DNA from 3 places in the Vibrio splendidus genome. Region 1 is predicted to be linked to each of the others. Evidence: predicted binding sites of a transcription regulator. Region 1 holds the regulator's gene; each other region holds the start of a gene.
What was found. Region 1 encodes PurR, which represses purine synthesis genes. Its sites were predicted from a motif close to TNANGNAAACGTTTNCNTNA; they were not measured.
Positions count from the first base shown of each region.

Region 1 (4,430 bases):
AAGAACCCATTGTTGTTCCTGAAACATCTCGCTTAGTTGAAGATGACGGTGGTATTTCTGCGGCTCAGCCTCAATAAACTCAACCGAATCAGTAAACTGAATTTTATCAGTAGACATAATCTTACCTGTAGACATAGTCTTATCTGTAGATTCGGCCAGATAGGCAAGACTGATTAACCAAGTAATTTGCAGGTTTCCAGTTCGTAAACACTAGAAGCTAAGCAATAAAAAAGCCGAGACATCAATGATGTCTCGGCTTTTTACGTTTAAATATCGTTGTTGATTAATCACTCCCGCAGGAAATCAATCACCAGCGAACATGTAACCTTCACCGTGAACCGTTACAAAAATTTGTGGATTCTTAGGGTCAAACTCCATCTTCGCACGCATACGACGGATTAACACATCGATAGTTCGATCGTTTGGAGCATCCACTCGGTGACTGATCATATTCAGAATGCGTTCACGACTTAATACCTGGTTAGGATAAGAAGAGAGCGCAACCAACAGTTCATATTCAGCTTTAGTCAGTTTTACCGGTTCGCCGTTTTTGCTTAGCGCACGACGAGGGATATCAAACGTCCACTCACCAAAACGAACCACAGATTCGTCTTCAGTCTCTTCAACCTTACCTGCTGCTGTTTTACGAGCGGCAGAAATGCGCCAAAGTAGGTTTTTAACTCGAACCAATAACTCGCGAAGTTCGAAGGGTTTAGTAACGTAATCGTCAGCGCCCATTTCAAGGCCAACGATTTTGTCGATGCTATCCGTGCGTCCAGTAACTAAAATAATTCCAATGTCTGATTGACTGCGTAATTCGCGAGTTAGCATCAATCCATCTTCGCCTGGTAAGTTGATGTCCAGCATAATGAGGTCAACGTTGTTTTCTTCTAACACGTTTCTCATTTGAGCGCCGCTTTCTGCTTCGCTTACTGTGTAACCTTCGTTCTGGAAGTATCCGACCAGTTTACTGCGGGTTACCACATCATCTTCTACGACTAATACGTGATAGCTCATCTACACCACTTTTCTTATTTAATAGTTTCAGTGACTATTCTATTCATAACTCGTAACAATTCTAGTGGTACACAAGATAAAAGCCAGAAACATGGATCTTTTTTGATACAAGACAATCTTAAACCTTGCTATTTATCGTCCATCGCAATTCAATATAGGCATTACTACTAACGAGTAACTTTGCGTTTCGCAAATAACCTTGTTATTCAGCCTTGGTGTGCTTATGCACTAGTGACTTCAAGATGCATATAAGTAACACCACAAGACTAAATCAGGATCTAAGAAATGAAAGATACGAAAGCGTTCAACGAGCAAAGAGCAGAAATATACTGGTGGCTATCAAGCTTATTCGCTAAAGAGCTCACTCAAGAAGAACTCGATCACTACCACTCTGTTGAAATTCGTTCTTTCCTAACTGGTTTAGGCGAAAATGAAACACTAAAGCCAGCGATCGATAGCCTAGTGGATGCGCTAAACCGCCTACAAACGCGTGAAGATGCTCAACTAGAATTGTCTGCTGACTTCTGTGACTTATTCTTAAAAACAGATAAGCATGGCGCACTTCCTTACGCTTCTATGTATATCGGTGAGACTGGCCTTTTGAATGATAAGCCAGCAAAAGATATGGAAGAGATCATGGCTAAGCACAACTTAGTGGTGAACCAAGACCTAAAAGAACCAGCTGACCACATCGCTATCGAACTCGACTTCCTTGGCAACTTGATCATCCGTTCTAATGAAACTGAGCTTGAAGAAGAGCTAGAAAAATCGTTCATTGTTCAACAGCAATTTATCGAGCAACAACTTCTTACTTGGGTACCAAAGTTCAACGTTAAATGTCATGACGTTGACGAATTCGGTTTCTACGCATCAGTCTCATCTCTGTTACTTGCATTCTGCAAATTGGACACACAATACCTCGCTGGTGAATAAGCTTATTGGATGACTCGTTAAATAAATTCAGAAGAATGTGACAATTCACCCGGATTTCCGGGTGAATTTTATTGCGAGTAATTTCTAGTCAGTCTAAAATTGTGACCGCAAACGATAAAATATGAAACATTCACGAAATGCTATGCTTATTATAGTTTTGAGCATTTCGGTGTTAAGACAAGCCGCTCAATAGCGGTTTTTTGTTTTTTAGCACTTTAGTACCCAAAGAGCCCTACAAATTTAAGCTCTTAGTTAGGTAGCTTAACGGCTACTTCATTCCGTACTTTGGGAAAGTAGCTTCTAATAGGATAAAACCATGGCCACTATAAAAGATGTCGCTCGCTTAGCAGGCGTATCAACAACAACCGTTTCTCACGTAATCAACAAAACTCGCTTTGTTGCAGAAGCGACGCAAGAAAAAGTAAATAAAGCCGTAGACGAACTGAACTATGCACCAAGTGCCGTTGCTCGTAGTTTGAAGTGCAATACAACCCGCACTATCGGCATGCTAGTTACTCAATCAACTAACCTATTCTTCTCTGAAGTTATCGATGGTGTTGAAAGCTACTGCTACCGTCAAGGTTACACTTTGATCCTGTGTAATACGGGCGGTATCTATGAGAAGCAACGTGACTACATTCGAATGCTTGCAGAGAAACGTGTAGATGGCATCTTAGTTATGTGTTCTGACCTAACTGAAGAGCTGAGAGGCATGTTAGACCGTCACGCTGACATTCCTAAAGTGATTATGGATTGGGGCCCTGAGAGTTCTCAAGCAGATAAGATCATCGACAACTCTGAAGAAGGTGGTTACCTAGCGACCAAATACCTCATTGATCACGGTCACTCCAAGATTGCTTGTTTAAGTGGCCACTTAGACAAAGCGGCATGTGTTGAACGCATCGCGGGTTACAAACGCGCACTCAACGAAGCTAAGATTGCTGCCGATGATAACATGATCATTGAAGGTAACTTCGAGTGTGATACTGCGGTTCTTGCGGCAGAGAAAATCATTAAGATGGTAGATCGCCCAACGGCCGTATTCTGTTTTAACGACACGATGGCACTCGGCCTAATGAGCAGACTGCAAGAGAAAGGAATTCGTATCCCTGAAGATATTTCAGTGATCGGCTATGACAACATCGAGCTGGCTGAATACTTCTCTCCGCCGTTAACAACGGTTCACCAACCCAAACGTCGTGTTGGTAAGAACGCTTTCGAAATTTTGTTAGAACGCATTAAAGATAAAGACCATGAAAAGCGTGTGTTCGAAATGCATCCTGAAATTGTTGAGCGAAGCACAGTTAAAACGTTAAATTAATTGATAAATTCAGTTTAATATAATTAAGCGCACCTTTAGGTGCGCTTTTTTTATCAACAACATGAATGAACCTGGTATCATACTGGAAAGATCATTAATTGAAGCAATATCACATTTTGAAATAACAAGTGTGAGCCTCATTCAACAAAAACTTTATTCTATTCAATCAGTCACGCACAGGGCAAATCACTTGAAAGAGTGAGACGCAAAGCTTCCGGCCTAAACCACTCGTTGGTATGGTAGCGGGGTTACCGATGGCAAAATGCAGTAACTACTAATAATTTAGTAATTTACGGCTAATTGACAATTTAATTGCAACATTTTGCTAATCTCTCGGACCTGCTTATTTGGTGGCGTAGTTCAAATACACCGAGATAAATAACATGGATAAACCGATACTAAAGGATTCAATGAAATTATTTGAATCCCTAGGAAAAATAAAATCACGCTCGATGTTTGGTGGCTTCGGTCTTTTTGCTGATGACACTATGTTTGCTCTGGTTGTAAATGACCAGTTGCACATACGAGCAGACAAATGCACAACGAAACAGTTCGAACAACAAGGGTTTCAACCGTACGTCTACAAAAAACGTGGTTTCCCTGTCGTTACTAAATATTTCGCTTTACCTGAAGGCCTGTGGCAAGACCAAGAGAAAATCTTGCAGCTTGCAACGACGTCTCTGGGTTTTGCTAAAGAAGAAAAAGCTGAGCAATCTTCAGCTAAGCCTACTCGACTCAAAGATCTGCCCAACCTTCGACTCGCCACTGAGCGTATGTTGAAAAAAGCAGGGATCGATTCCGTAGAACGTTTATATGAATCTGGCTCTGTAAACGCATTTAACGCCATCAAAGAATCACATGCGTCTTCTGTCAGTATTGAACTACTTTGGGCGTTAGAAGGCGCGATCAATGGCACACATTGGTCTGTTATACCGCAGCAGCGTCGTGAAGAGCTTATCAATCGCGTCAATTAACATTGTCAGTGCAAATTATCTATATAACTAAGCCGCATTTACTGCGGCTTTTTTTATATCTGCTGAAAGTTAATCTATGCTTTGCCTGTCTATCTATACTAATGGTATACATTGAAAATTTGGAGGAAGTATCAATGAGTAAGAAAATGATATTGGGTATTGTGTTGGTCGTAACCATCGTCTTG
Region 1 is NZ_AP025508.1:2,595,393-2,599,822, forward strand. It holds partial or broken gene elyC (envelope biogenesis factor ElyC) at 1-77, shown strand, start outside; gene torR (two-component system response regulator TorR) at 304-1,017, opposite strand; gene torD (molecular chaperone TorD) at 1,303-1,950, shown strand; gene purR (HTH-type transcriptional repressor PurR) at 2,267-3,271, shown strand; cyclic di-GMP riboswitch class I at 3,442-3,527, shown strand; gene OCU90_RS11560 (TfoX/Sxy family DNA transformation protein) at 3,655-4,245, shown strand; gene OCU90_RS11565 (TVP38/TMEM64 family protein) at 4,380-4,430, shown strand, end outside.

Region 2 (4,430 bases), 760 kb from region 1:
AGTCAGCGATGCCAGCTTCTACTGCGATACGTGCTGTAACGTCAGATGGAAGTACAGACTCACGGTATTCAGCGTCTTGCTTATCAAACGCGTCAGTTGCAGGCATAGATACTACGCGTACCGCTTTACCTTCAGCGGTTAGTTCAGCAGCAGCGCTAACCGCTAACTCAACTTCAGAACCCGTTGCAATGATGATTAGCTCTGGCTTGCCAGCGCAATCTTTCAGGATGTAACCACCCTTCGCGATGTTTGCTACTTGCTCAGCGTCACGATCTTGTTGTGCAAGGTTTTGACGAGAGAAGATAAGTGCAGAAGGACCATCTTTACGCTCGATTGCCAGTTTCCAAGCAACAGCAGACTCAACTTGGTCACATGGACGCCATGTGCTCATGTTTGGAGTCAGACGTAGAGATGCGATTTGCTCAACCGGTTGGTGAGTAGGACCATCTTCGCCTAGGCCGATCGAATCGTGCGTGTAAACTTGGATGTTCTGAATTTTCATCAGAGCCGCCATACGCATTGCGTTACGTGCGTATTCCATGAACATTAGGAACGTTGCGCCGTATGGTACGAAACCACCGTGCAGAGCGATACCGTTCATGATAGCCGTCATACCGAATTCACGTACACCGTAGTGGATGTAGTTACCAGAGAAGTCATTTGCTTCAAGCGACTTAGAGCCAGACCACATAGTCAGGTTAGAAGGCGCAAGGTCAGCAGAGCCGCCCATGAATTCAGGTAGCATAGCACCGAACGCTTCTAGAGCATTTTGAGACGCTTTACGTGAAGCGATGTTAGCTGGGTTAGCTTGAAGGTCAGCAATGATTGCGTTTGCTTTCTCTTCCCACTCAGCTGGTAGTTCGCCGTTTGTACGACGTTTGAATTCTGCTGCTAACTCTGGGTGAGCCGCTGCGTATGCGTCAAATTTAGCATTCCACGCTGCTTCTTTCGCTGCGCCCGCTTCTTTCGCATTCCACTCAGCTGCGATATCAGCTGGAATCTCGAAAGGACCGTGTTCCCAACCAAGTGCCGCTTTAGTTGCCGTGATTTCATCAGCGCCTAGTGGAGCACCGTGACAGTCGTGCGTACCCGCTTTGTTTGGAGAACCAAAACCGATGATAGTTTTAGTACAGATAAGTGTTGGACGAGGATCCGCTTTAGCCGCTTCAATAGCAGCATTGATAGCGTCAGCATCGTGACCATCAACGGCTGGGATTACGTGCCAGCCGTAAGCTTCAAAACGCTTAGGTGTATCGTCAGAGAACCAACCTTCAACTTCGCCATCGATAGAAATACCGTTGTCATCCCAGAAAGCAACCAACTTACCAAGACCTAACGTACCTGCTAGAGAACATGCTTCGTGAGAAATACCTTCCATCAGACAACCATCACCCATAAATGCATAAGTGAAGTGGTCTACGATGTCGTGGCCTTCTTTGTTGAACTGTGCAGCCAATGCTTTCTCAGCCATCGCCATACCAACAGCGTTAGTGATGCCTTGACCTAGAGGACCAGTCGTTGTTTCGATGCCAGGAGCGTAACCGTACTCAGGGTGACCAGGAGTCTTAGAGTGCAGTTGACGGAAGTTCTTAAGGTCTTCAATTGAAAGCTCGTAACCTGCAAGATGAAGCAGAGAGTAAATCAACATTGAACCATGGCCGTTAGACAGAATAAAACGGTCGCGGTCAGCCCACTCTGGGTTTGCTGGGTTGTGGTTCAAGTGACCACGCCAAAGAACTTCAGCGATGTCAGCCATACCCATTGGTGCGCCAGGGTGGCCTGAATTTGCTTGTTGAACGCCATCCATGCTAAGTGCGCGAATTGCATTGGCTAGATCTTTACGAGAAGGCATGTCTGCTCCTGAGTACATAAGCGATTTAAAAAAGAGATTGATGCTAAAATTTTCATTTTTATTAGCGCGGGTATTCTCTCAAACGACTTTAGCGACTGCAAACGTTTTACTGGCATTTTAACGGTCATTTTTCGCAATTTTCGAACATTTACATCACTTAGCAATGCCTTATCTCGACCGATACGCAAACGTTTAGTTATGACATATCATAAAAAAGAGCTTGTAATTCGACCGCTGGAATTTAGAATAGCCGTCTAGATGTAGAAACACCTACAAAATATACTGTATTTAATGGCGGCGCTTCCTAGCTTGCGACGCCTGAAATTATTTGCATTTAACTATTTGCAACTAAAAACTAAACTAAAAGTGGAGCTCTCATGGCTAAGCACCTATTCACTTCTGAATCTGTTTCAGAAGGCCATCCAGATAAAATTGCAGACCAAATCTCTGATGCTGTTCTTGATGCCATCTTGGAACAAGATCCAAAAGCACGTGTTGCTTGTGAGACTTACGTAAAAACCGGCATGGTTATGGTTGGCGGTGAAGTAACAACGTCTGCATGGGTTGATATCGAAGAAATCACTCGTGAAACAGTTCGTGAAATTGGTTACGTTCATTCTGATATGGGCTTTGACGCAGACTCTTGTGCAGTACTAAACACAATTGGTAAGCAGTCTCCAGACATCAACCAAGGTGTTGATAAAGCCGATCCTAAAGATCAAGGCGCAGGCGACCAAGGCATCATGTTTGGTTACGCGACTAACGAAACACCAATCCTAATGCCAGCTCCAATTACTTACTCTCACCTTCTTGTTAAGAAGCAAGCTGAAGTACGTAAGAGCGGCAAGCTTGATTTCCTTCGCCCAGATGCGAAATCTCAAGTTACGTTCCAATACGACCAAGGTAAGATTGTTGGTATCGACGCAGTTGTTCTTTCAACTCAACACTGTGATTCAGTAACAACACCTGACCTACGTGAAGCGGTAATGGAAGAGATCATCAAGCCAGTACTTCCTGCTGAGTGGATCAACAAAGACACTAACTTCTTCATTAACCCAACAGGCCGTTTCGTAATCGGTGGCCCAATGGGTGACTGTGGTCTAACAGGTCGTAAGATCATCGTTGATACCTACGGCGGCGCAGCTCGTCACGGTGGCGGTGCATTCTCTGGTAAAGATCCATCAAAAGTTGACCGTTCTGCAGCTTACGCAGCGCGTTACGTTGCGAAAAACATCGTTGCTGCTGGTATGGCTGACCGTTGTGAGATTCAATTGTCTTACGCTATCGGTGTTGCAGATCCAACATCTATCATGGTTGAGACGTTTGGTACTGAAAAAGTAGCTCACGAGATCATCATTGAAGCTGTTCGTCAAAACTTCGACCTACGTCCATACGGTCTTCAAGAAATGCTGAACCTTCTTCAGCCTATCTACAAAAAGACGGCAGCATACGGCCACTTCGGTCGTGAAGAGTTCCCTTGGGAAGCGACGGACAAAGCAGCAATCCTTGCGGACTTCGCTGGCCTAAAATAATTTAGCCACTGCGATTTGTTTCTTTAAAGCCCTTACTTCTTAGTAAGGGCTTTATTTTTATGTACTTACCAAACATTTCCCTGCTAGAACACCCAGTCCAAGTCTTCTTTACCGTTAACCACTTAGTATAAAAATTCGCTGATAATTTGTGTTTTCTAGCACTACTGACAATAGTTAAGGTAACTCCTAGGCGATCAAGCTCACATTTAACTTAAATTAATTCAATCTGATAACGCTCGTTAAATGTACGCAAGAACAATAACTGGGATGACAAAGAGCAGTTTAGCTCAACACCATAACGCTCTCGTAAGCGACATCTCTGAGCCTTGTGGAATTATAACTAGGACGTTATTTAACTAGGGGGATCTATGCCTCGTACCGTGCACCCATCCGAACTAAACGATAAGAAACACAAGGTCAGCGATCAGGATTACGCTCGCACTATTCCTTGTAACCAAGTAAGCATATCAGCCCCATTCCACTGGTTATCGCTTGCACTGCATGACTTAGTGAAAATGCCAATAATCAGCGCATTTTACGGATTGTGTTTCATGGCTGCGGCCATCGCCATCGTGCAATTAGTCCAATGGCAAGGAACACACCTAGTCGTTATGCCAAGCTTGATAGTCTATATGTTGATAGGACCCTTTCTTGCTCTTGGCCTATATGACGCAAGCTGGGAAAGAGAGAAAGGACATTCCCCAAGCTTGTTCCACTCAATGAAAGCAATTACTCGCAACTCCACCCACCAATGGGCCTTTGCGATTGTGTTAATGGTTGCAATGATCTTTTGGATGCGGATTGCTGCGTTATTGCATGCGCTCTACCCTTCCGTACAAGGAGCACCATTAAGCGAGTTTGCACCATTCCTGATTACGGGTTCGGTGATTGGATTGGTTATCGCTAGCCTGATATTTAGCATCTCAGCATTTTCGATTCCATTGATGATGGAAAGACGTGTAGATGTAATGAGTGCCATTTTTACTAGCTTCAACGCTGTTAAATCAAACATCCCTGCGATGGTCGTTTGGGCTGGTATCATTGGC
Region 2 is NZ_AP025508.1:3,358,711-3,363,140, forward strand. It holds gene tkt (transketolase) at 1-1,852, opposite strand, end outside; gene metK (methionine adenosyltransferase) at 2,230-3,384, shown strand; gene OCU90_RS14880 (DUF2189 domain-containing protein) at 3,753-4,430, shown strand, end outside.
Region 2: metK (methionine adenosyltransferase) is a predicted target of PurR. The motif match lies at 2,033-2,052, and genes of this name have one in related genera.

Region 3 (4,430 bases), 590 kb from region 1:
GCTATCGGTGTAGGTGATATGGCGGGCGATGTATTTGGTAACGGCATGCTGTTGTCTAAGCATATTCGTATGCAAGCTGCGTTTAACCACATGCATATTTTCATCGACCCGAATCCAGAATCAGCATCAAGCTGGGTAGAGCGTGAGCGCTTGTTTAATCTTCCTCGCTCAAGCTGGGAAGATTACAACAAAGACCTGATTTCTCAAGGTGGTGGCATCTTCTCTCGTCGAGCGAAGTCTATCTCTTTGACGCCTGAAATTCAGAAAATGCTGGGTACTAAGAAAGCATCAATGGCACCAAATGACTTGATCAAAGCGATCTTGTCTATGCAGGTTGATCTTCTTTGGAATGGCGGTATCGGTACATATGTTAAGTCTTCAAACGAGACTCATACTGATGTTGGTGACCGTGCAAATGACGTGCTTCGTATCGATGGCCGTGACCTGAAAGCTAAGGTTGTTGGTGAAGGCGGTAACTTGGGTATGACTCAACTGGGTCGTATCGAATACGCGCTAACGGGTGGCCGCGTTAATACTGACTTCGTTGATAACGTTGGTGGTGTTGACTGTTCGGATAACGAAGTAAACATTAAGATCTTCCTGAATGGTTTGGTGTCTAATGGTGATCTAACCGTTAAGCAACGTAACCAAGTACTTGAATCAATGGAAGATGAAGTTGGCGAGATCGTACTAGACGACGCATATTGCCAAGCTGAGTCTATTTCGGTTACTGAACATCAAGGTGTTGGCCTAGTAAAAGAGCAAATCCGCTTTATTCACACTATGGAGAAAGCAGGGTACTTGGATCGTGGTTTGGAATACATCCCAGATGACGAAACACTGCTTGAGCGTGAAAAGCAGGGCCAAGGCCTAACAAGACCAGAGCTTTCTGTACTTGTCGCTTACGGAAAAATGGTGCTTAAAGAAGATCTTGTTAGTGATGATATCGCTAATGATGAATTCCATGCTCAACAACTTATGCAATACTTCCCAACAGCGTTACGTCGTAACTATTCTCAACACATGGATAGTCATCCACTACGTTCTGAAATCATTGCAACTGCACTGGCTAACCAAATGGTTAACGAGATGGGTTGTAACTTCGTTACTCGTCTGCAAGAAGAGACGGGCGCAAATATCGTTGATATTGCCAATGCTTACGCAGCATCACGTGAAATCTACGGTCTTGGTAAAGTTCTGAAGAGCATCCGTGAACTGGACAATGTTTCAAGTTCTGAAGCTCAATACGAATTGATCTACCATGTTCGCCGTACACTTCGTCGCTTGGCTCGTTGGTTGCTAAGAAACCGTACCGGTAAACAGTCAGTGAAAGCACTGATTGAACTTTACCAAGGTGATGTTCTAACTATCACAGAGAAACTGGATGAAAACCTAGTGGCTTCTGAAGTAGAAGAGCATAACGCAATGGCACAGCTATGGATTGACCAAGGTGTAAACGCTGAGTTGGCTAATTCAGTCGCGCGTTTGTCTAGCTTGTACTCAGCACTGGATATATCCACAGTGGCTCGTGAAACAGGTAAAACAGTACAACAAGCGTCTAAGCTTTACTTCAATCTTGGCGATCGCTTGTCTTTGCACTGGTTCTTGAAGCAAATCAATGGTCAAGCAGTAGACAACAATTGGCAAGCGCTGGCACGTGCAGCATTCAGAGAAGATCTGGATTGGCAGCAACGTCAGCTAACTGGCCAAGTGCTTAACTGCGGTTGTGCTTCAGACATCGATGTGATTAAAGCGCTTGATGACTGGATGGAAAGTAACTCGGTTTCTCTGCATCGTTGGGAAAGCATCTTGAACGAATTCAAAGTGGGTTCGGTTCATGAGTTTGCTAAGTTCTCAGTAGCACTACGCGAATTGATGCTATTGAATCTAAACTGTATGTCGACAGACTAGCGACTAGATAAAAACGAAAAGAAACAAGGGCAGGCCATTAGGTCTGCCTTTTTCGTTTGGCTGAGCAATGTTATTTGGCAGAACAGTGTCGTTTGGTTGAATAGTAAATGACGTGTCCAATTATTTCGTTGAGTAACTTATGCTTGATAAAGTTAGCTTCTAATTGGCCGAGTTAAACGATGTTCGTTACATGAATGATAGTCAAATAGACCATTCACTGGAGGATACGGTAACGTTTGCTTAATAATAAACCTCTTTCGTTAGCAAACTCGATTATCTTACCCTTACAGACAGTAATAGATTGAATAGTTGGGTAAATAAGTAAATAATATCGCCCCGTTTACACGGCGCTTTTTTCTATCGGAGGCACAATGCTTTACCGTCTAGCCAGAACTGGCTTTTTCCAACTTGATGCCGAAAAGGCACATGATCTTGCAATCCAAAATTTCAAACGCTTCACCGGCACACCTATTGATCTTTTGTATCGCCAACAATTACCTCACCGACCTGTAGAATGCATGGGTCTTACTTTTAAAAATCCAGTTGGCCTTGCTGCCGGCCTAGACAAAAACGGCGAATGTATTGATGCATTTGGCGCAATGGGTTTTGGTTTTGTAGAAGTAGGGACTGTTACTCCTCGTCCACAAGCAGGTAATGACAAACCACGTCTGTTCCGTCTTGTTGAAGCCGAAGGTATTATCAATCGCATGGGCTTTAACAACCTAGGCGTAGATAACCTAATTGAGAATGTTAAGAAGTCGAACTATGACGGCATCTTAGGTATCAATATTGGTAAGAACAAAGACACGCCAATTGAAAAGGGCGCAGAAGATTACATTATCTGTATGGAGAAGGTTTACCAATACGCGGGTTACATTGCGGTAAATATCTCTTCACCAAATACTCCAGGACTTCGTTCGTTACAATATGGCGAAGCACTTGATGATCTGTTGTCTGAACTAAAAACCAAGCAATCCGAATTAGAAGCGAAGCATGGTAAATATGTCCCGCTTGCTCTTAAGATCGCTCCGGATCTAAGTGATGACGAAATCAGCCAAATTTGCGAATCATTGATCAAAAATAAGATCGATGGTGTGATCGCAACCAACACGACATTGGATCGCAGTATCGTCGAAGGTATGAAGCATTGCGACGAAGCGGGTGGCCTAAGCGGACGTCCAGTTCAATCTCGCAGTACTGAAGTTGTTCGTAAACTTCACCAAGAGCTAGGCGACCAACTACCGATCATCGGGGTAGGTGGCGTTGACTCTTACGTTGCTGCAAAAGAGAAAATGATGGCAGGCGCGAAGCTTGTACAAGTTTACTCTGGTTTCATCTACAAAGGTCCAGGACTTGTAGGCGACATCGTCAAAAATCTATAGTTCGCAAAAACGATCTTAGTCCAAAGACTACAATCCGGCATCGTCTTACTAAAAGAGACACTGTAACTCACTGAGTTGTAGAGAAAAGCGATAAGAAAGAGGAATTCATTTCCTCTTTTTTTTTGCCTATCGCACAGTAAAATTACTGTAATTGAAGGTAATTTTGCGTTTTACCTAATGGAATGGTTCAACAGTGTGAGACGAAATGATGCTTAAACCTAGCGATACATGGAGTTGGTATTACGATGAGCAGCAATGTTCATTAATGCTAAACCTCGGAGAGGATATGATTTTTAAAACGAATCTGGTCCGCAATAAGCTGGTGGACTGCGCTTTTAAAGATAATGAATTCACTGTTGATGATGCATCTTCCTACCAAACCTTCAAAGAACAAATTTCTGGCTTAGAACTGTCTGAGCCACGCCAAGCAGAGCTTGCACTTTATTGTGTGGCTGCAAAGCGTTTCCATAAGCCTGTACAGCCTAAAAGCTGGTTCTTCGACTCACAAGGCGCTGGTCATGAATATCCTCAAGAAGGGGATATTGTACAAATGAATAACGAGCATAGTCTTGGTTACTTCATCGTATTAGAAGTAGGTGAGTGTGCGAGCTTATGTGCATTTGTAGACTTAGAAGAGTTCCTCCTAACGCCTTCAAAAGGTTTACGCTTTGGAGACTCGATTAAAGTCATGCACGATAGAATGACTGACGCAAATGCCATCCTTCATCAAGCGCATATTGCTATGGTGGGTTAAGCTCTAATCTCTAACCTAGAGCATCACTAGAGCATTATTTCGACCAACCATCGCTACGAATAAACCTGTAATACCTTCCCCATAATCGGCTTAATAGCCGATTTTTTTGTGCCTAAAAAAGCCTATCTCAATAAATACGACGTAGTTCATTCATTTGAATGACGTTGTTCACTTATTTAATTTGCAAAAAACGTATCTTTTTTAACCTCAATTTAGACCGATTCTCTCATTATCGATAGCGGGTTTCCTCTGTTTATTCCCTGTTTGGGGTCTTTTGTTGCTAAATTTCAACCTAAATTTCAATCTGGTGTATACCAATTTTAGGGTGAATATAAATGCACTTGACGGTTTAAGCCTATCGATGAGTGTTATTTCTGTGAGAT
Region 3 is NZ_AP025508.1:2,008,302-2,012,731, reverse strand. It holds gene OCU90_RS09155 (NAD-glutamate dehydrogenase) at 1-1,911, shown strand, start outside; gene pyrD (quinone-dependent dihydroorotate dehydrogenase) at 2,283-3,293, shown strand; gene OCU90_RS09145 (cell division protein ZapC) at 3,499-4,047, shown strand.
Region 3: pyrD (quinone-dependent dihydroorotate dehydrogenase) is a predicted target of PurR. The motif match lies at 2,136-2,155, and genes of this name have one in related genera.